4 regions of the Massilia sp. KIM genome follow, and region 4 is predicted to be linked to each of the others. Evidence: predicted binding sites of a transcription regulator. Region 4 holds the regulator's gene; each other region holds the start of a gene.

Region 1 (5,007 bases), on a different contig from region 4:
GTCGCCGACCAGGAAGACCTGCATCTTCACGACGTCGCCCATGCCCAGGCCCATGCCGGCCAGGATCTCCTTGATGCGGTTCAGGACGCCGATGGTCTGGGTCTTGGTGTCGCCGAAGGCGGCGATGGCGTTCGGGTCGGCGCTCTTGTTGACCACCGGCGGCACCTGGCCGCTGATGAAGTGGATGGTGGCGCTGGGCGGCACGCTCACCGCCAGCGCGATCGGGAAGTCGGAATTGGGAATCTTGTGGCGCACGATCTCCTGCGACTGGGCATGGATGGCGAGAGGCAGCAGGAGCAGGGCGGCAAGCGTGTTTTTCATGAAGTGCTCTTTCATCGTGAGGAAGGGAAACCGTGTAGCGGATCAGTGCTGGTTGCCGAAGCGGCTGCGGCTGGCGGGCGGCAGCTGGAGCGCGTTGCGCTGGGCCAGCACCTCCTGGGTGCTGACCGCGCCGGACCGGTTGCCCCAGCTGCTACGGGCGTAGCTCAGGACCTCGGCCATCTCGGCGTCGTCCAGGCTGGCGCTGAAGTCCGGCATGCCGCCGCGCCCCTTGAGCAGCACGGTGGCCACCTCTACCGGCGCGCCGGCCAGGAAATCGTTGCCCGCCAGGGCAGGGAAGGCGCCGGGAATGCCGCGCCCGTTGGCCTGGTGGCAGGCGGCGCAGTTCTTGGCGTAGAGGGTCTTGCCGTCGGGGCGGGCGGGGCCGTCCTGGGCCATGGCCGGGAGGGTCAACGGGGCCGCCAGCAGCAGCAGGGAAATCAGGATGCGGGGTGTCATGCGCTTGCCCTCTTGTGGAGTTGTTCGATCTGCTGCCAGGCCGATTCGATGGCGCCGGCCTGCCAGCCGGTCAGGTAGCTCAGGTGCTCGCCGGCCAGCAGCACGCGGTCCTGGCCTTCGAGCAGCACCGGATAGGCGGACTTGCGCGCGGCCTCGTTCCAGTCGGCCCAGCCGCCCAGGTTGTACTGGACCCGGTGCCAGGCCACCGAGAAGGCGTTCTCGTAGGCGTCGCGGTAAGCCGGGAAAATCTTCTCGCCGGCGGCCATCGCGAATTCGGCGCGCTCGGCGGGGCTGAGGGCGCTCGCTTCGATCGCGTCCAGCGCATAGTGGTAGTAGCCCAGCACCACGCCCTTCTTCTGCTGCCAGTTGCCGGAAGGAAGGGAGATGACGTTGATGCCCTTCATGTCGGTCAGCACGTGGCCGCCGTAGATGTGGTCGTCCTCTTCCCAGAAGCGGCGCTTCATCTGCAGGCCGATCTTGCCCACCGGGGCATAGGGGACGGCCTTGATCGCGGCCTTGAAACCATCGGAAAAATCGGTGTCGATGCCGCGCAGCACCGACAGGGGCACCGTGCACAGGCACCAGTCGGCGCTGGTGCTGGCCAGTCGCCCGCTGGCGAGGTCCTTGTAGTTGACGGTCACCTTGCCCTGGCCCTGGCGGATCGATTGCACCTCTGCCTGGTAGCGCACGGCCTTGCCGAGACGTTTGGCGAAGGCCTGCGGGATCTGGTCCATGCCGCCCACCGGCTGGAACATGGTGGCGTGCATCGGATACTCCTGGACCGCGCTGTAGACCAGGCCCACCTTGGACGCCAGCAGGTCGCGGAAGGCCAGCGGGTCGGAGGGCGTGCCGGGCTTCAGCCCGGCGCCGGGATTGACCGCCCAGCCGCGTCCGTTGCGGCCCCGGTAGAGCAGGTCGCTCTTGCTGAGCGCGCCTTCGTGGGCCAGGTAGTCGAGCAATAGGGCCTGGTCGTCGCGGGTGAGCAGGGTGTCGAGCTGGCTGCCGCGCACCGACTTGGCCAGCAGCTCGGCCACATGGCCGCGCATGTCGGCCTTGATCTCGGCGCCGCGCAGGCGGCGCCTGGACAGCGGGCCGCCGTCTTCGAGATAGACCCAGGCATGGTCGTTATCGTTGACCATGATCTCGAGCGGAATCTCGAACTGGCGCGTGTAGTAGAGGGTCGACTGGTGGTCGAGCGGGATGCGCCAGGGGCCGTGGTTCAGGTAATGGCCGGCGTCGTAGCGGCACACCTGCTCCTCGCCGCCCAGCTCCTGCAGCCGAAAGCCCTTGCGCGCCGTCTGGCAGCGCCCGCCGGCGAAGCCGCGCGCCTCCAGCACTTCGCACTCGTAGCCGAGCTTGCGCAGCTCGTAGGCCGCGGTGAGCCCGGCCAGGCCGGCGCCGAGGATCACCACTTTCTTGCCCTTGCCGCTGCCGCTCAGGGCCGGGGGCGCCGTGGCGCGGGACTGGATCCCCATGCCCCAGGCGTTCAGGGTGTTGAGTAACAGCGCCGAACCGCCGACGGCGGCCGCGCGGTACAGGAATTCGCGTCGCGTCAGCGACGTGGTCGAACGTTTCATCCGCACCTCATGGTCAAGACAGGAAAGACTTACTCGCTCGAGCTGTCTTTCAGCAATAGCCGTGCCAAGGGAATGCGGTAAATGAGAACGATTTGCAAACAAAATATAGTTTGCAAGACGATTTTGCAGATGTAAGTTAGCGGTAAGCCATCCTGGTCGAATAATGTTTGTTCACGGCCATTCTCGCGCTGTATTGACGCTTGGCCATGCCAGGCCGTGTCACACAAAGTTTATTTTTCCCGTCCACACTTTGTTTTTCGCCCGCGCCGACGGGCCGCACGGGCCGGTGCAGGGCGCCGCGATCTGAAAATGCGGCGTTGCACCATTGCGTGACGCCGATGCACCGGATTGGCATGCTCAGGGCGCGCTCCGGCGCCCCGCGCCGGGAGGCAGGGTCTGGGCATCGCGCTCCAGCCAGTAGCGGAACTGGCCGTAGCTCGGCACCACGCCCGGCTCGGCGTCATGGAAGTAATCGGCCAGCATCTGGCGGTAGGCGGCGCGCCGCGAGAACACCTCGTGGGTGGCGGCGTAGCGCGCGGCGGCGGCCACGAAAATGGCGCGCATGCGGGCGTCGGCATTGGCGCCCGGAAGGAGGCCCTTGCGCGGCCGGCCGCGCTTGACGCCCGCGTTCGCCATGCGCGTGCGCCCGCGCGCGCCCGAGTTGGCGTAGTCGGGCAGCAGCGCCTCGGGCGTCTGGCCGCGTTCCCACCAGCGCCGCAGGTAGCGCATCAGGGTGGCGCGCGACACCCCGTGGGCATCGGCGTAGGCGCTCAGCAGCGCGGCGCGCTCGCGCTGCTGGTAGAGCGCGGGCAGGCCGGCATGCAGGGACTGGACGGCGTCGAGCGCGCGCGCCTGGAGCGCCGCGTGCGCCGGCGGCACGGTCCCGGCCGGGCGCGCGGCCGCATAGGGGTCGGTCGGCAGCAGCCGCGCGCGGCCGTCCTGCACGTCGCGCACCAGCGAGCCCAGTTCCACCTGCCGCGGCAGGGCGCGTTCCTGGCGCAGTGCGAACACCCAGGCCAGGGCCCGCTCGCGATCGATCCACAGGATGCGCAGGGCCTGGGACGGCGGTCCTGGATACGCGATCACATCGTTTGCTAACAGCATCGGCACCTCACGGACGAGTTCAGGTGCTTTCTCTGATGCAAAGATCGCGCCAGGACCGGCGGCCCGGGCGGCGGACACTTTTGGGGCACATCAAGCGGCCCCGCGGCCAGGCCTTTACCTTCTAAGCTCGTGCCCAAGCCTGCGCCTGCAGCTGGCGCTGCGGGCACTCCGTCCAACCCCTGAGCGAGGCCCACCATGTTTCCGTTTCCACCGACCGTGACGCCGGCAGTGCGCAGTCACCTGGACGCACAGACGGCGTTCGTCAACGACATTTCCAGATCCCTGTTCCGTTCCTTCCAGCACCTCTGCGACCTGAACATCCAGCTGGCCCAGACCCTGCTGGAAGAAAGCGCCCTCGCCAGCCGGCAGGTGCTGGGCGCGGAGCGCCATACCGAGGTGCTGGGCGCGGCGGCTGCGCGCGCCCAGCCCACCACCGACAAGCTGCGCGCCTACCAGCAGCACATCGCACGCGTGGCCGCCGACGCCCAGGTCGAGCTGGCGCGCGTGGCCGAGCAACATGTGCAGAACGCCACGCGCACCGCGCGCGCCCTGGTCGACGAGGTAGCCCGCAGCGCGGCCGAGGAAACCGAGCGCGGTCTGCGCACCCAGCAGGAGGCGATGCGCAACATGGCCGACCCCTTCGCCCGCCCCGACGGGGCCGGCGGCGGCATGCACATGGGCAGCGAAGAGGGCAAGGCGGCCCAGCGCGACATGGAGCAGGGCATGCAGCAGGCGCGCGCGCAGGCGAGTGCGGACATGCGCCCGCCCGGCAGCGCCACCCATTAGGCGGCGCGCGGGCGCCGCTGGCCGGCGGCCGCGCCATCTTCGTCGTTCGCCTCCCTTGCAGGGAAGCGCCTGGAGGCAAGGCCGAACAGCGGGCGCAGCACGCCGACGCGGCGCACTGCCTCGAACAAGGCGAAGCACCCGGTCAGGGTCAGGACCGCGAGCAGCAGCGCCTCGATGCCGGGCGCCAATCCGAGCGGCTTGGCGGCGTGGGCGAGCACGACGATGAGGCTCTGGTGCACGATATAGACCGGCAATATCGCTTCGCCCAGGTAGCGCCGCGCCGGGCCGTCGGCATCGAGGTGGCGGCGCGCGAAGCCGCAGGCGGCCACGATGGCGCTCCAGGCGCACAGGGCATAGACACAGCGCATCGGCGCCTTGACGAGGGCGATGAGCTCCGGCGTGAGCTTGTCGTAGGCCGCGCTCCAGACCACGACCGCGGCCCAGCCGGCCAGGGCCAGGACCAGCGCATGCCAGCGCAGCGAGCTGGTCTGTTCCCAGAAGCGCGGCGCGCGGGCCATCAGGGCGCCGAGCAGGAAGGGCAGGAAGTAGGCGGCGTGGTTGTACCAGTCGTCGACCAGCGCATGGGTCGTTGGGAAGCGCTCGGCCAGCCACACGCGCAGCAGCCCCAGCACAATGGCGGGCAGCGCCAGCAGCCGCCAGCCCGAGAGCAGCGCGCCGGTGCGGGCCGCCAGGGCCTCGATGCGGGCCGGGGGCAGCAGGGCTGCCAGCAGTCCGAGCAGCATCGTGTAGACCCACAGGTAGG
Region 2 (5,007 bases), on a different contig from region 4:
CCGCTTTCCTTTTCAAGTCCCCGAACGCGCCGCACCGGCCGTCGGGGCGGCGGCGTTCCAGTTCGCGCAACACAGCAAGTCCAGCAACGCTACTAGCGCCTGCCTTGCCAAACCTGCAAAATCGATTGGGTGTTAGCGCTTATACAAGCTCGCTTCACACCCCCTAAACCATTCCGGGCTTCTTCGCCGACGATGATGATTATCCCCGCACGCGCCACCGGTTTTACCTCAGGCATGCGCATGGGTGGCGAGGAGCTGAAGCTCCCACGCGAGCGCGACGGACGCGCCGCCGCCGTTCTCGGCGACGACCCTGGCGATGCCCTCGCCCGTGGGCCGCGCATGGTCGCGCTGCCATTCCGACATCACCGCCATCCAGGTGATCGGCACGCATCCGGCCGCCACCATGCGGCGCACCGCCATGTCGTGGGCTTCCGCCGACACGCCGCCGGAGGCATCGGTGACGATGAAGACGTCGTAACCGTCGGCCAGCGCGTGGATGGCCGGCATCGCCAGGCAGATTTCGGTATAGAGCGCCGCGAGGATCAGTTGCTTGCGACCGCTCGTCCTCACGATCTCGGTCACGCGCGCATCTTCCCAAGTATTGATGAAGGTGCGATTGATCGGCTTTTGTTCAGGGAAGAGATCTTGCAATTCCTTGATGATGTATCCCCCGCGCTCTTCCAGGACCGTGGTCAGCACGGTGGGCACGCCGAAGACCTTGGCCGACTTGGCCAGGCCGACCACGTTATTGATCACCATCGTCGGTTCGTGGCTGTGCAGGGTCGCGAACTGGAAGGGCTGATGATCGATCAGCACCAGGATGCTGTCTTCGGGCCGGAGGAGCGCGTCGAGTCCGTTCTTGCTCATGTTGCTGTCCTTTGTCGTGGCGTGTGAGTGGAGAGGCGTCGAGACAGAACGATAGCAATGCGATATCGCAGCAACAATGTCCGTTCCTGCTGTTGATGGTCCGATCCTGCGCCCGGCTTGCCGGCGCCGGCGGGACTGCCCGAGGGAACACCGTCCGGCGCATGCCGGACGCATCTTGATGAACCAGAGAAGGAGAAGACCATGCGCGCCCAGCCCGCACCACCACGAGCCCTGTCCCCGAACGTCGTCGGCGTGGCGCAGTCGCAGCGCGCATGGCGCGGCGTCAAGCTCGCCGTCACGCGCTACGACTGCGTGGGCGAATGCGTCAGCCTGCTTCCGAATGGGGCCCACCCGCGCCTGAGCGTCGTGCTGGAGGAATCGGGCGGCGTCTGCGAGCCGCGCCTGCAGGCCAGCACGCCCTGCCCGGTCGCCCACGCGCCGCGCCATATGTATTTCGCCCCGGCCGGGCTGGACTTGTGGGGGCATTCGATGAACGCGCGGCGCATCGTCGACGCCGCCTTGGTGTTCGACTTCGATGTCCTGAGCGAATCGATGCAGATGACGATGGACGCCAACAGGGTGAGCGCGCCGCGGCTGCGCTTCACGAACGAGCGGATCTGGAACCTGACCAGGCTGCTGTCGGAAGCGGTCAACCATCCCGATCCGTCGATGCAGCTGTATGGAGACGGCATCATCACCGCCATTACCTCGCAATTGTTTTCGGTATCGCCGGTGAGCGATTACAAGCCCGGCGGCCTGGTGCCCTGGCAGTTGCGGCGGGTGGTCGACTACATGGAGGCGCATTTCCCGGACCGCATCGAGCTGGGAACGCTGGCGGGCATCGTCAACCTGTCGCAGGCCCATTTCAGCCGTGCCTTCAAGACGTCCACGGGACTGGCGCCCTATCAGTGGCAGCTCAATAGCCGGATCCGGCGCGCTCAGACGATGCTGGCCAGTTCCGATCTGTCGCTGGCCGATGTCGCGCAGGCGACTGGCTTTGCCGACACGGTCCATTTCGGACGCACTTTTCGGAAACTCGTGGGCGTTGCGCCCGGGGCATGGCGCGGCGACAGCCGGCGCTAGGAGAGCGAGTTGGATGGGATCGCGGCATCGGCAGGAGCGGCGCGCCGGCCCAGAATGTGGAGGCAAGTGTCGGAGAAATTTACATTCAGGCGAGAAAATGTGAAAGGCCAGGAACTAACTGTTTGTTTTTGTTAGATTATTTCCTAGGGGCACGCTTTGTGCTTGTCACACTCAGGCTCGCCACGCTTCTCCAGAACTGTAGCAGCGCAATATGCCGGCCCCATGCGAGTTCATCATAGGGCCGGGACTCATCCATGTTTTAGGTAAAGAACGACCTTATGAAAACCGTACTCCACGCGCTGCTGGCAGCGATCCTCACTCTCGCTGCGATGTGCCAGCAGGTGTCGGCCGCAGTCATCAACTTCGATTTCGAAAACCTGACCGGCTCGGAAAACCCGACTGCCAACCTTGTCATCGGCGACTTCGTATTTTCTGCGCGCTGCCATTTTCATGTTAATACCCAATACATGGGTGTGCCCTCGCCCTTCGGGAAGTCGCTCACCTTCGATAACAGCGGATGTTATGAAGGCTCGACGTTCGGCTATAACAAGGACTATCTGGGGAAGAGCGAGCTTTTGCCCGATGGCGTCTATTATCCGGGACTCATGTACGTGGCCCGGGTCGACGGTGCGAGCTTCAGCCTGAAGTCGCTGATGTTTACCGCAGGGCTTGACGGCGGCGCCTACTCCCTGAGCTCTTCCAAAGGTGGAACCGCCTATGCCGACTACTACAGCGATCTGTATCAGACGCTCGAGTTCCACGGCCCGCTCTGGACGAATGTCGATTGGCTCGTGTTCGAGACTTCTGGTGGAGACGACCCCGTTGGTTTCGACAACCTCAGCGTCGTTACCAGAGCGGTCCCGGAACCGGGCACCGTATCGCTGTTCGGAATCGCGCTGATTGCGCTCGCCAGCAGGGCCCGAAAAGCACGCCGCCATCGGACGACGGCGCTCAAGTAAGTCCCCGCAAACGCTGGCGGCGCCGCCGACGCTAACGCCGGCGGCGCGCGGCCAGCATACCGGCCAGGCCCAAGGCCAGCAGCCCGAGCGAAGCCGGTTCCGGCACCCGTCCGCCGGGCGTTTCCTCGCCTTCCTCTTCTTCGCCGGCGAAGGTGACGATCAGCTGGGAGAAATAATATTCGAGCGGATCGAGGCGCCTGGTGTCGCCGAGTTCCAGCGTCCACGCGCCGAAAGCGTCGAGCTTGTCGAAGGCGCTCAAGCTGCCGACCGGCTTGAAGCTGCCGCCCTGCACCTGGGTTCCGAGCGGCGCGCCTTCGTCATCGAAAATCAGGCTGACCTGGCCGGCGCCACTGCTGCCCAGGTTAAAGGTGTTCTCCAGCACGAGGTCGACCTTGACGCCGGTCGGGCTGGTCAAGCGCATCACGATCTCGTTCTCGTAGGGCGTGCCGGCGCCGGCGCAGGCTCCGCCAACCGCGCCCAGCACCGGATTGTCGCACTTGGAGAAGGACACCAGGATGTTCAGGTCGGCGATCGTGCCGTGGGTCTTCACGTCCAGGGTGCGGGTGCCGGTGTATTTGTCGAACACGCCGTAGGTATTGTCGCTGGCGATCACCCCGGCCTGCGCGCCGGCCGCGCCGAGGACCAGCGCCATTACCCCGATAGTCTTGCAAATGATGCGTTTCATGTTGTTCTCCCAGATAACCGGGATTGTAAGCAAGAATTGCACCACGGATACTAACATGTCGTCAAATCAATGACTTAGTTCAAGCGTGGTTTTCCGTCTGGCGTCGAGTGTAAAAAAAACCGACACTCAGGCGTGCTGGCTCGCGCGAACCCACCGTGTGCTTTTTGCAGCATCCAGCCGAGTCGATCGCGGTAAAATGGCAAGCCTTGGCTCCGCCGCTACCCGCCGTACCGAATCAACAAGAAATGAACGCTCCCAACGAGATCAAGGCCAGCGCGGTAGAAGAACACACCCCAATAGCCCACTCTGCACCATCGGACGCCCGCTAGATACCTCGGAAGAGCATGCGGGTCGAGCCCATCAAAACAACTCTCGCGTCAACTAACGCGGCCCGCACGCGCTGCATCGTCGTCGAATCGTTGGGTCGACAAAGCCGCAGCTCGTAGCTGGCGGCGACTGCCGCGAGCGAGATTTGCCCTTTCTCACCTCGTTCTGCCTGGATTTCGCAGTCAGACTCACACTTCCCGCAGGTACGCAGAGCTCTAACAATACTGTACATTTTTGCAATTTGTCATGCATATGTACGCAGCCTTTGAATTTGCCTATTACATGTGTTGGCAACGGGCAACACGCATGCAATCTGCGTTGTGTTATTCTAATCACGAGATATAATTGCCCTGATAAAACTTACCCAAGGGCAATTAATGTCATCTACTTTTTCATGCGGCCAATGCCACTTCGAGTGCAGCTATGGCGCCCACGTTTGCCGTGGTTGCGGCGGTGATATCGTCTATGGCGCAACCAGTGAGGAGAAAAAGCAGGGACTGATATTCGGCGCAATCGTCGGCATGGTCTCGGCAATGATCTTGCTGGAATGGCTCCCATCAAAACTAGCCGGCTTATTTGGAGCCACAGCGTCCTTGCTTAACGTTCCATCCGGACTTGCGTTCGTTGGCATCGGGGCTTTAGCTGGCGCGTACCTCGTCAGTCGTGGTGCGACCGGAAAGGTGCGAACGTTCCGCCAACGACGAGTCAGCTAAAAAGGAGTCCACTAAACGCCGGCACTGCCGGCGTTTTCTATTAGAAGAGCCCAGCCGGCTCGGTCACCCTGTCCAAGCTGTAAATAATCAGCTCGGAGCAATCGGCACCGCGGCCGCCGCCGTCGCAGATGTTCATGATGAGGACCGAGACGATGAGCGAGGTGATGCTTCGCGCGCTTCGAAATCTAATCGCGAACGATGGCTATGCGATGACGTTCCATTCGATGAATCAATATCGCGCTGCCCTGGTTCGTCACTTCGACAATGGGACTGACGCCCCCAAAGCGAAGTACAGCCGGCCAGCATTGCTCAGGGATGTGCGTTGTATTCATGCGCTGGCGGGGCGGATCTCGACGTGGATCGACAAGATCAG
Region 3 (5,007 bases), on a different contig from region 4:
ATCGCAACGATGTGGCCCACCACCTGGCTGGTCGGGGCCCCGGTGCCGATCGCCTCGATGAAGGAACGGTCGATCTTGAGGTAGTCGAGCTCCAGGGTCTCCAGGTAGGACAGGCTGGAATAGCCGGTGCCGAAGTCGTCGACGGCGATGCCGACGCCGCGCGCGCGCAGCGCCGCGATGATGCGGCGGGCGCTGTTCACGTCGAGCAAGCCGCGCTCCGTGATCTCGACCATCAGGCTGGACGCACCGGCGCCGGTGCGCTCCAGGAAGCGGTCGACCATTCCCAGCAGCGCCTCCGAATGCAGGTCGGTGGGGCACAGGTTGACGGCGAGGTGGAAGCCGGGATGGGAGGCGAGGAAGGCGCCCAGGTCGGCCGCGGCGAGCTCGAACACCCTTTCGGTCAGGCGCGACATCATGCCGCTCCGTTCCGCCACCGGGATGAAGAGTTCCGGGCCGATCGTCTCTCCGCCCGCGCGCCGCCAGCGCAACAGGGCTTCCAGTCCGACCCAGCGCCCGCTGTCGAGGTCGACGATCGGCTGGTAGTGCAGGTGGAATTCGTTGCGGCGCAAGCCCTGCCTCAGCGCCGTCGGGAGCGAGCGCTGCTGGCGCGCCAGCAGCAGGACGGCGGCCGCCAGCGCCAGCCCGAAGAGGGCCCCGGCCGGCACCAGGCGCCACGCGATCGCCGCCGCGCGCTCCTCGAGGTAGGCCATCGGCACGGCGGCGACCGCGACGATGCGAAACTCGGGGGAGCGCCGCAGCGCGACCAGTTGGCCGCCATCGATGAACACCGCCTCCGCGCGCGCGCCGAGCCTGGCCAGCCACTCGCGCTTGACCAGGCCCTTGGCCAGCTCCGGCGGGCCCCGGCGCAGGGCGTCCAGATGCATCACACCCAGAGCCACGCCGGGGATCGCGGTCGAGGTGTCGAGTGGCAGGTCGCGGTGCACCAGCACCGCGAAACCGTTGCGCACGACCGCCATCAGCGGCGAGGCGCCGGGCGTGTCGACCGGCACGCGCGGATGGATCAGTACCCCGCGCGCGGTGCGGAACACATCGCCGCCCAGGGGGATAGGCGGGCCGCCCATCGACGAGCAGACCACGGCGCCATCGCGCACGTGGCCCATGGCCTGGATGTAGGTCGAGGTCAGGTCGAGCTGGCGCATCAGGCGCAGCGAGGCTTCCGAACAGGGACCGTCAGGCACCCGCTCCAGCTGGGTGAAGACCCGCCCGGTCTGGCGCGCGGTCTCGTCGGCGCGGTGCAGGACGTCCTGGGCATAGGTCTGCGCGATCTCGGCGGCGGCGACGAAGCCCTGGCGCCGGGCTTCCTGGAATGCGAACCAGGGCGGCAAGACGACGCATGCCGCCGCGACGCCGATGCTGAACAGGACGATCACCCGACCGCGCATGCTTCCTCCGAAAAAATGCCTGGCGCATGCGGACCACGGACGCCGCCGCAGGCGAACGCAGTATAGCGCGGGGCATGGGGACCAGAGCGGCTTTTTGCGGGAGGCGGTCGGAACAGCCGTCAGACCGGCCGCCTGCCCGCCGCCGACGCCCGACGCGCTTGTCGGGAGGCTTTACACCGGGAATCCCCGGTGAGACCCAACTTGATAAAAATCAGGGACTTGCGAATTTGGCACGTTTCTTGCTGAGCAACGATAACATATGAACAACAGAGGATGCCGCATGAAACGACTTCTCGCCACCACCCTCCTTGCGCTGTGCGCCTCGGGCACCGTGACCGCCGCGCCGGTCCTCGGCCAGGTCTACCTCGACGCCGCCAACCAGAAATGGACCTACATCGGTTCGTTCAACGTCAGCGACGGCCCGCAGTGGTCCAACGGCGGCATCACCTACAACGGCATCGAAGCCGCCACCCTGCTGTTTGGCGCACCGGCGCCTGGCGGCGCCTACGCCCTCAGCACGGACGACGACTTCGTCAACCACCTAGCCTGGTACGACGGCTATGGCCAGACCCAGCATCTGGACAATGGCGGCGGCAACGTCGGGCTTCCCGAAGACATCAACGAGGATCCCGATGGCGACGGCTACACCTTCGCCGGCTTCGGCCTGGGCGACTGGTCCGCGTACATCCGGGACCACGACGAAGCGCTCAACTCCGTCAACTACGTGTTCACCCGCCTGGACGATGTCCCGGGCCGCGTCCCCGAGCCCACCTCCATCGCCCTCACCCTGCTGGGCGCCGCCGCGCTGGGCGCGGCGCGCCGCAGGAAGGCCTGAGCGGCGCCCAGGCGACCGCGCGCGTCGGCAGCAGCCGCGCGCGCTGCCGCGATGGCGAGGCCGGCCGGCCAGACTTGGAATCAAGGCCTGAGCGCCGGCCTGGTCACCGGATCATTTTGTTCAATACTGCTTCGGGGTCTCGCCTTAGGCTGTGGTTTTCACTGTTCAGCGGAGAACCACGATGCACGATCCAGGCCCAGCCCAGTTTCCCCCCGCATGGCAGGCGGCCAGCCGGCAGGCTGCCGAAGCCCTGCGCCTGCTCGCCCTCGACGAGGCGGTCAAGGAACGCTTTCTGCGCGACCCCGAACTGAACCGCCTCGCTGGCCGGGTCGCCGCGCGCTACATCGCCGGAAGGAACATCGATGACACCCTGCCCGCGCTCGAGCGCATCCGCCGGCGCGGGCACCACGTCTCGGTCGAGTACATGGGAGAGAGCTGCCGCGACGGCGCCCAGGCGGACGCCGAGACCGGCGTGTTCCTGGCGCTGATCGACGCGCTCGACGCCGCGCGCATGCCGGGCACGATCTGCTTCGACCTGTCGCACGTCGGCTCCCTCGTGAGTCCGGAATTCGGCTACGAGAACGCGCGCCGCATCGCCATCGCGGCGGCGCGCGGCGGGCGCGAGGTCATGATTTCGATGGAAGGCGCCGAGCGCGCCGACGCCATCTACGCCATCTATGCGCGCCTGCAGCGCGAAGCGGGGCTTTCCCATGTCGGCATCACGGTGCCGGCCAAGCTGCACCGCAGCGCCGAGGATCTGCCGCGCCTGCTGGAGCTGCCCGGACGCATCCGGCTCGTCAAGGGCGCCTTCGCCGAGCCTGACAGCGTGGCCCTGCGCCGCGACGATCCCCTGCTGGGAGAGCGCTACCGCGCGTATGCGGCGCGCCTGATCGACAGCGGCCACCTGTGCTCGATCGCGACCCATGACCGCGCCATCCAGCAGGACCTGGCGGCCCGCTTGCAGCGCTCAGGTGGCGCCGGCGGCGGCCAGGTCGAGTTCGAGTCGCTGATGGGACTGGGAACGGAGCAGATCGACGACCTCCAGCGGCGCGGCTTCCGCACCCGCGAATACGCGGTGTTCGGCGAGGAATACTTCCTGTACGTGCTGAACCGGATCGCGGAGGAGCCGAGCCGGCTGTTCCAGGCGGTCAGCGACCTGCTGGCGCCCCAGCCGCACTAGAAGGACAGGGTCAGGCTGCGCGGGCAGTGGTCGCTGGTCTCGATGCGCTGTCCGGGCGCCTGCACCACCGCGCTCTTGCGCGAGCCGAGGTCGGCCTGCTGGCGCGCCGCCAGCGGGCCGCTGAGCACGATGTGGTCGAGGCCCGAGAAGCCGCGGCAGCCAGGGTCGACCCCGGTCAGCGGCACCTGGCGGAGGGTTCTTGCGCCGTCGCTCAGCTCCTGCCACAGGTAGCGCGTCGCCACCTTGCCGTCCTTGTCGGCGGCCGGTACCCCGGCGGGGTCGCTGCCGTCCGCGCGCACCTGCTGCGGGCGGATCGCGGCCGCTGCTTCCTCGTCGATGCGGCGGTTGAAATCGCCCAGCAGCACATAGTCCGGGCTGCGCTTGGCCACGGCGTCGAGCCAGCGTTCGAGCGGGGCCACCTGACGGTTCAGCACCTGGCAGGCCGCCGCCCCGTCGTCGAGCAGACGCGCCTGGTAGATCGGGGTCGGCACGATGTTCGCGCAGCCGGATTTCAGGTGCACGTTCAGGAAACTCAGCCGGCGTCCCGGCCATTGCAGCTCGAGCGCGAGACCCGGGCGCACGCTGCGCGCCTGCGGGTCGCCGGGCTTGTCGCTGACCGCCAGGGCGCGCTCGACGCTGCAGGTGGCCGGCTCCGGGCTCAGGCTGCGCTCCCAGGCGAAGGCCACGGTCTGGAATCCGTCGTGCGACGCATCGCAGACGCTGAAGCGCTCGGCGTGACGTCCGAGCAGCTGTCTGACCACCTCCGCCGACCGCACCTCCTGGAAGGCGATGACGCGCACCTGCTGCGCCTCGATCAGCTGGTCGATCGTGGCTTGCAGGCCAGCCAGCTTGGCCGCGTAATCGGCGCTCGTGGGCGGCGCGCCCGCATTGCGGCCCTGGTAGGCGTTACAGGGCGCCATCATGGCCGCCAGGGCCGGACCGCCTGCCAGGCGTTCGGTATCGGCCACGCACTGGCGCGCCGCGCGGATCGCCTCCTCGCTGGCGGACGCCTGCCCGGGCTCGCGCCGGGGTCGCGTGTCGCACCAGGAAACGGCCTGGCAGACCGCGGCGTGGCGGTCGAAATCCTGCTGGGAGCCGGCCCAGGCCAGGTTGAAGGAGGCGATGCCGATCTGCGCCGGCGGGGTGGCGCCGGCCGGCTGGGCATGCGCAACGACAGGCGCGGCGAACAAAGCGGCCAGTGGGACGAGAAACGCGGGCTTCGAGAGAGGCATCGTATTCTTTCATGGTATTGACGGAATGGGATTCCGGCGGCCATTCGCTCTTGCTGTCCAGAGCGAATGTCGCTGGGATTATCGTCGAGTCTGAGGTGGACGGCAATCATGTGGCCCAGGCGCACCCGGGCTGATATAGACGCCGGCCATGCTGCAAATGCGGATTCGGCAAAAATGAATTGTCGCGCCAGCGGATTGTTGGAGCAAACAGGTACTCCTATCATGGGCCTCGTCGATTTCCATCGATCCTAAACCTGAGGAGTAAATCTATGAACACTACCCACGTCGACGCCTACTTCAAGGCCCTGAGCAACAAGGACAAGGCCGGCATCGCATCCCACCTTGCCAAGGACATCG
Region 4 (5,007 bases):
CCCAGGGCACCTACGAACAGGCGCTCGCGCCTTACTTCGCCTGACGAGGTCCGCGCCATGGCCCCCTACGTCACCTCCAACAAGCGCACCGCGCACCGCTGGAAACTCCTGACCATCATGCTGACCGGCGTGTTCTGCGCCTTCGGCAGCTTCTGGCTGCTGCAGCTGATGCAGGAGGGCGATCCGGACGCGCGTCCGGGCGGGCCGCCCAACGAACCGGACTACATCGTCGAGAACTTCTCCTTCGTGCGCATGACCGCCAACGGCCAGCCCAGCTACGTGGTGTCGGGCAAGCGCCTGACCCACATCCCGGAAGGCGACGTCTCGCACGTCGAGGCGCCGGTCATGCGCGGGGTCGAGCCGGGCCGCCCGCCGATGACGGTCACCGCCGACAAGGCCCAGATCTTCCACGGCGAGCACCGCGTCGACCTGCTCGGCAACGTCGACCTGCAGCGTCCGCGCACCCCGCAGTCGGACGCGCTGCGCGTGCGCACCGAGAAGCTCACTGCGCTGCCGGACGAAGAAATCATCAAGACCGACCAGCCGATCGACATGCAGCTCGGCGCCTCCAGCGTGAAGGGCATCGGCATGGTGGCCAACAACGCCACCCAGAAGCTGCACATCGCCAGCCGCGGGCAGATCGTCTATCCGCCGCGCGGGCGCCAATAGAGCCTGCGCCAGCCAACTCCTGACCAGCACAATATGAAGAAACTACTCGCTGTCGCATTCCTCTCCCTGGTGTCGCTCACGGCCATGGCCGAGCGCGCCGATTCCCTCAAGCAGGCGGTGATCAACTTCGACTCGCTCGACGTCGACGAAGTCACCCAGACCCGCATCCTGACCGGCAACGTGGTCGTCACCCGCGGCACACTGGTGCTCAAGTCCGACCGCGCCCTGGTGAAGGAAACCCCGGAAGGCTACATGAGCGTGACCCTGACCGCGAACCCGGGCAAGGTCGCCACCTTCCGCCAGAAGCGCGACGGCGGCCCCGACCTGTGGGTCGACGGCCAGGCCCAGCGCATCGAATACGAAGAGCGCACCGAGGTCGTGAAGCTGTTCTCGAACGCGATCGTCAAGGAGCTCGAAGGCCAGCGCGTGACCAACGAGATCACCGCGCCCTTCATCGCCTACGACAACCGCAAGGAAGTCGCCACCGTGCGCAACGACGCCAGCGGCGAGAGCAAGGTCGGCGGCGGCCGCGGCACCCTGATCCTGGCGCCCAAGCGCGCGGCCCCGGCACAAGGCGCAACGCAGGGCGCGGCCCCGGCAGGGAAGCAGTGATGGAGGCCCGCGACTGCGGCAGCACCTTGATCGTCAAGGGGCTGCAGAAAACCTACGGCAAGCGCCTGGTGGTGCGCGACGTCTCGCTGCAGGTCGACTGCGGCGAGGTGGTCGGGCTGCTGGGGCCGAACGGCGCCGGCAAGACCACCTCCTTCTACATGATCGTCGGCCTGGTGCCCTCGGACGCCGGCAGCATCGACATCAACGGCACCGACATCTCGAGCCTGCCGATCCACCGGCGCGCGGTGCTGGGCTTGTCCTACCTGCCGCAGGAGGCCTCGGTGTTCCGCAAGCTGACGGTGGAGGAGAACATCCGCGCCGTGCTCGAGCTGCAGAAGCAGGACGGCAAGCCGCTCACCAAGGAGCAGATCAACGAGCGCCTCGACACGCTGCTGGCCGACCTGCAGATCGAGAAGCTGCGCGAGAGCCCGGCGCTGGCGCTGTCGGGCGGCGAGCGGCGCCGCGTCGAGATCGCGCGCGCGCTCGCCACCAATCCCCGCTTCGTGCTGCTGGACGAGCCCTTCGCGGGCGTCGATCCGATCGCCGTGATCGAGATCCAGCGCATCGTGCGCTTCCTGAAGGAGCGCAAGATCGGTGTCCTGATCACCGACCACAACGTCCGCGAGACGCTCGGCATCTGCGACCGCGCCTACATCATCAACCAGGGCGCCGTGCTGGCCTCGGGCCGGCCCGACGACATCATCGCCAATGAATCCGTGCGCCGCGTCTACCTGGGTGAACACTTCCGCATGTAGACATGAAACAGTCCCTGCAGCTACGCACTTCCCAGCACCTTGCACTGACGCCGCAACTGCAGCAGTCGATCCGCCTGCTGCAGTTGTCCACGCTCGAGCTGCACCAGGAGATCGAGCAGATCCTGTCCGATAATCCGATGCTGGAGCGCCTCGACGATCCGCTCGACCGCTCGGTGCGCCTGCTGGCAGATGGCGCCATCAATAACGCGCCGCCCAATGGCGAAGCGCCGGCCGCCACGCCCGGCGCGGCGGAAGGCGAGGCCGCGCCGGCCGAGCACGCCGACGGCGCGGACGGCGCCGCCGAGGGCGGCGAGCGCGAGCTGCACGATGGCGACTGGGGCGAAGGCGGCGGCGGACGCGGCGGCGACGACGAGGACGGCCGCCCGCAACTGGAAGCCAGCAGTGTCACCCTGCGCGAGCACCTGATGGAACAGGTGCGCACCACCGGCTGCTCGGCGCGCGACCGCGCGCTGGCCGAGCTGGTGATCGACGCCCTGGACGACAACGGCTACCTGGAAGAACCGCTGGACGAGATCCACGCGCGCCTGCCGGAGGAACTCGAGATCGAGATGGACGAGCTGCGCTGCGCCCTGGCCCTGGTGCAGAGCCTGGACCCGATCGGCGTGGGCGCGCGCAGCGCCGGCGAATGCCTGGCCCTGCAGATCCGCCGCATGCCCGGCGTGCCCCTGGTGACGCGGCGCCTGGCCCTCAAGATCGTCGAGGGCTACCTGAGCTGGTTCGCCCAGCGCGAATACAGCAAGCTCAAGAAGGCGCTGGACTGCGACGACGAGGACCTGCGCGAGGTGCAGGCCGTGGTGCGCGCCTGCAATCCGCATCCGGGCGCGGCCTTCGCGGCCAACGTCTCGGACTACGTGGTGCCGGACGTGATCGTGCGGCGCGCCAAGAGCGGCTGGGCGGTGTTGCTCAATCCGGACGTGATGCCGCGCCTGCGCGTGAACAGCCTGTACGCCTCGCTCATGAAGCAGGGGAAGTGCGAAGGCATGAACGCCCAGCTGCAGGAAGCCAAGTGGCTCATCAAGAACATGCGCCAGCGTTTCGACACCATCCTCCGTGTGGCAGAGGCCATCGTCGAGCGCCAGAAGAATTTCTTTTCGCACGGTGCGGTTGCCATGCGGCCCCTTGTTTTACGTGAGATAGCTGATACACTAGGTCTACACGAGAGCACAATTTCCCGTGTCACAACGCAGAAGTACATGCTGACCCCGCACGGCATGTTTGAGTTGAAATACTTCTTCGGAAGCCATGTCGCCACCGAGGCGGGGGGAGAAGCCTCTTCGACGGCGATCCGCGCGCTCATCGCGCAATTGACAGGAGCAGAAGACCCTAAGAATCCATTATCCGACAGCAAGATCGCGGAGATGCTCGGGGAACAAGGCATGGTCATTGCGCGCAGGACGGTCGCGAAATACCGTGAAGCGCTCAAGATCCCTCCCGTCAGCCTCCGCAAAGCCTTGTAACAGCGCTGCCCACTCCTGCCTTGTGCCTGGGCGGCGCGACATCTTCAAAGGAGTGTGTATGAACCTCACAATCAGTGGACACCATCTCGAAGTGACCCCCGCTATCCGTGAATACGTTCAGAATAAGCTCGAGCGCATCATTCGGCATTTCGATCAAGTGATCGACACCCATGTCTTCCTCTGCGTCGACAATCTCACTGAGAAAGAAAAAAGGCAAAAAGCGGAAATCAACCTACAGGTATCGGGGAAAACCCTGCACGTGGCCAGTGTCGCGCAAGACTTGTACGCCGCGATCGATACCCTGATGGATAAGCTGGATCGCCAGGTTCTGAAGCACAAGCAAATGCTCCGCAGTCATGACCACATGGCGCTGAAGCGCCTGCCGGAAAACGGCGACGTCGCTGCAGCCTGATCGGCCGCAGGGCACCACTAGCAAGGGCGTCTGAGGGGACGCCCTTTTTGCATCCGTGTTCTGTAAAATGCTTATCTTTTCAATCACAGAACACGCCATGACCGACCACGTCCTCACCCGTGTCGCCAATCGCACCGGCATCATCACCCTGGACCGCCCCAAGGCGCTGAATTCGCTCTCGCTCGAGATGGTGCGCGCGCTCACCGCGGCCTTGAACGCCTGGAAGGACGACGCCGGCGTCGCGGCCGTCCTCATCACCAGCAGCAGCGACAAGGCCTTGTGCGCGGGCGGGGACATCCGCTTCTTCCACGAGGTCGGCCACGCCACGCCCCAGGGCGGCAGCGCGCTGCTGGAAGACTTCTTCACCGAGGAATACGCGCTCAACCACCTGATCCACTTCTATCCCAAGCCCTACATCGCCATCATGGACGGCGTGGTGATGGGCGGCGGCATGGGCATCGCCCAGGGCGGGCCCGGTTGCGGGCTGCGCATCGTCACCGAGCGCACCAGGATGGCGATGCCGGAGGTGAACATCGGCCTGTTCCCGGACGTGGGCGGCAGCCACTTCCTGTCGCATGCGCCTGGGCAGCTGGGCAATTACCTCGGCTTGACGGGGCTGACCATCGGGGCGGCGGATGCGCTCTACGTGGGGCTGGCCGACGTGTTCGTGCCTGGCGCGGCGCTGGGCGAGCTGCATGCTTTGATCGAGGCGACGGCGGGCGAGGAATTGCCGGCGGCGATACGTGCGTTTGCCGCGCCGTTCGCGGATCAAGCCGGGGCGAGCGAGCTGGAGGCGCAGCGTGCGGCGATCGACCGGCACTTCGGGTCGGATTCGGTGGCGGCGGTGATGGCCTCGCTTGAAGCGGACGAGAATCCGTTCGCGCAGAAGGCGCTCAAGGCGATGCGCTCGCGTTCGCCCCTGATGATGTGCGTGACGCGCGAGCTGCTGGCGCGCGGGGCGCAACTCGACGTGGCGGACTGCCTGCGCATGGAGCGCTCGGTGGTGCGGCGTAATTTCGAGCACGGCGAGGTGCTGGAAGGCGTGCGGGCGCTCGTGATCGACAAGGACAATGCGCCGCAG

The links. The regulator sigma-54, encoded in region 4, starts transcription at its own class of promoters, with help from an activator protein. The targets are predictions, from matches to a motif close to TGGCANGNAANCTGCTTT.
Region 1: a site for sigma-54 is predicted at 2,404-2,421, ahead of B0920_RS01290 (flavin monoamine oxidase family protein). Genes of this name have one in related genera too.
Region 2: a site for sigma-54 is predicted at 2,098-2,115, ahead of B0920_RS19965 (PEP-CTERM sorting domain-containing protein). Genes of this name have one in related genera too.
Region 3: a site for sigma-54 is predicted at 1,632-1,649, ahead of B0920_RS02565 (PEP-CTERM sorting domain-containing protein). Genes of this name have one in related genera too.

Annotation. Positions count from the first base shown of each region.
Region 1 covers NZ_MVAD01000001.1:262,289-267,295, forward strand. Annotated here, with positions in the region: gene B0920_RS01280 (RidA family protein) at 1-321, opposite strand, end outside; gene B0920_RS01285 (cytochrome c) at 364-777, opposite strand; gene B0920_RS01290 (flavin monoamine oxidase family protein) at 774-2,354, opposite strand; gene B0920_RS01295 (hypothetical protein) at 2,712-3,458, opposite strand; gene B0920_RS01300 (phasin family protein) at 3,654-4,244, shown strand; gene B0920_RS01305 (acyltransferase family protein) at 4,241-5,007, opposite strand, start outside.
Region 2 covers NZ_MVAD01000002.1:1,160,078-1,165,084, reverse strand. Annotated here, with positions in the region: gene B0920_RS19975 (hydrolase) at 229-867, opposite strand; gene B0920_RS19970 (helix-turn-helix domain-containing protein) at 1,069-1,950, shown strand; gene B0920_RS19965 (PEP-CTERM sorting domain-containing protein) at 2,229-2,909, shown strand; gene B0920_RS19960 (PEP-CTERM sorting domain-containing protein) at 2,941-3,594, opposite strand; gene B0920_RS19955 (hypothetical protein) at 4,787-5,007, shown strand, end outside.
Region 3 covers NZ_MVAD01000001.1:531,658-536,664, reverse strand. Annotated here, with positions in the region: gene B0920_RS02570 (EAL domain-containing protein) at 1-1,403, opposite strand, end outside; gene B0920_RS02565 (PEP-CTERM sorting domain-containing protein) at 1,684-2,238, shown strand; gene B0920_RS02560 (proline dehydrogenase family protein) at 2,420-3,418, shown strand; gene B0920_RS02555 (hypothetical protein) at 3,415-4,650, opposite strand; gene B0920_RS02550 (nuclear transport factor 2 family protein) at 4,920-5,007, shown strand, end outside.
Region 4 covers NZ_MVAD01000003.1:202,462-207,468, reverse strand. Annotated here, with positions in the region: gene B0920_RS21190 (HAD family hydrolase) at 1-44, shown strand, start outside; gene lptC (LPS export ABC transporter periplasmic protein LptC) at 58-669, shown strand; gene lptA (lipopolysaccharide transport periplasmic protein LptA) at 703-1,281, shown strand; gene lptB (LPS export ABC transporter ATP-binding protein) at 1,281-2,036, shown strand; gene B0920_RS21170 (RNA polymerase factor sigma-54) at 2,039-3,514, shown strand; gene hpf (ribosome hibernation-promoting factor, HPF/YfiA family) at 3,573-3,926, shown strand; gene B0920_RS21160 (enoyl-CoA hydratase/isomerase family protein) at 4,024-5,007, shown strand, end outside.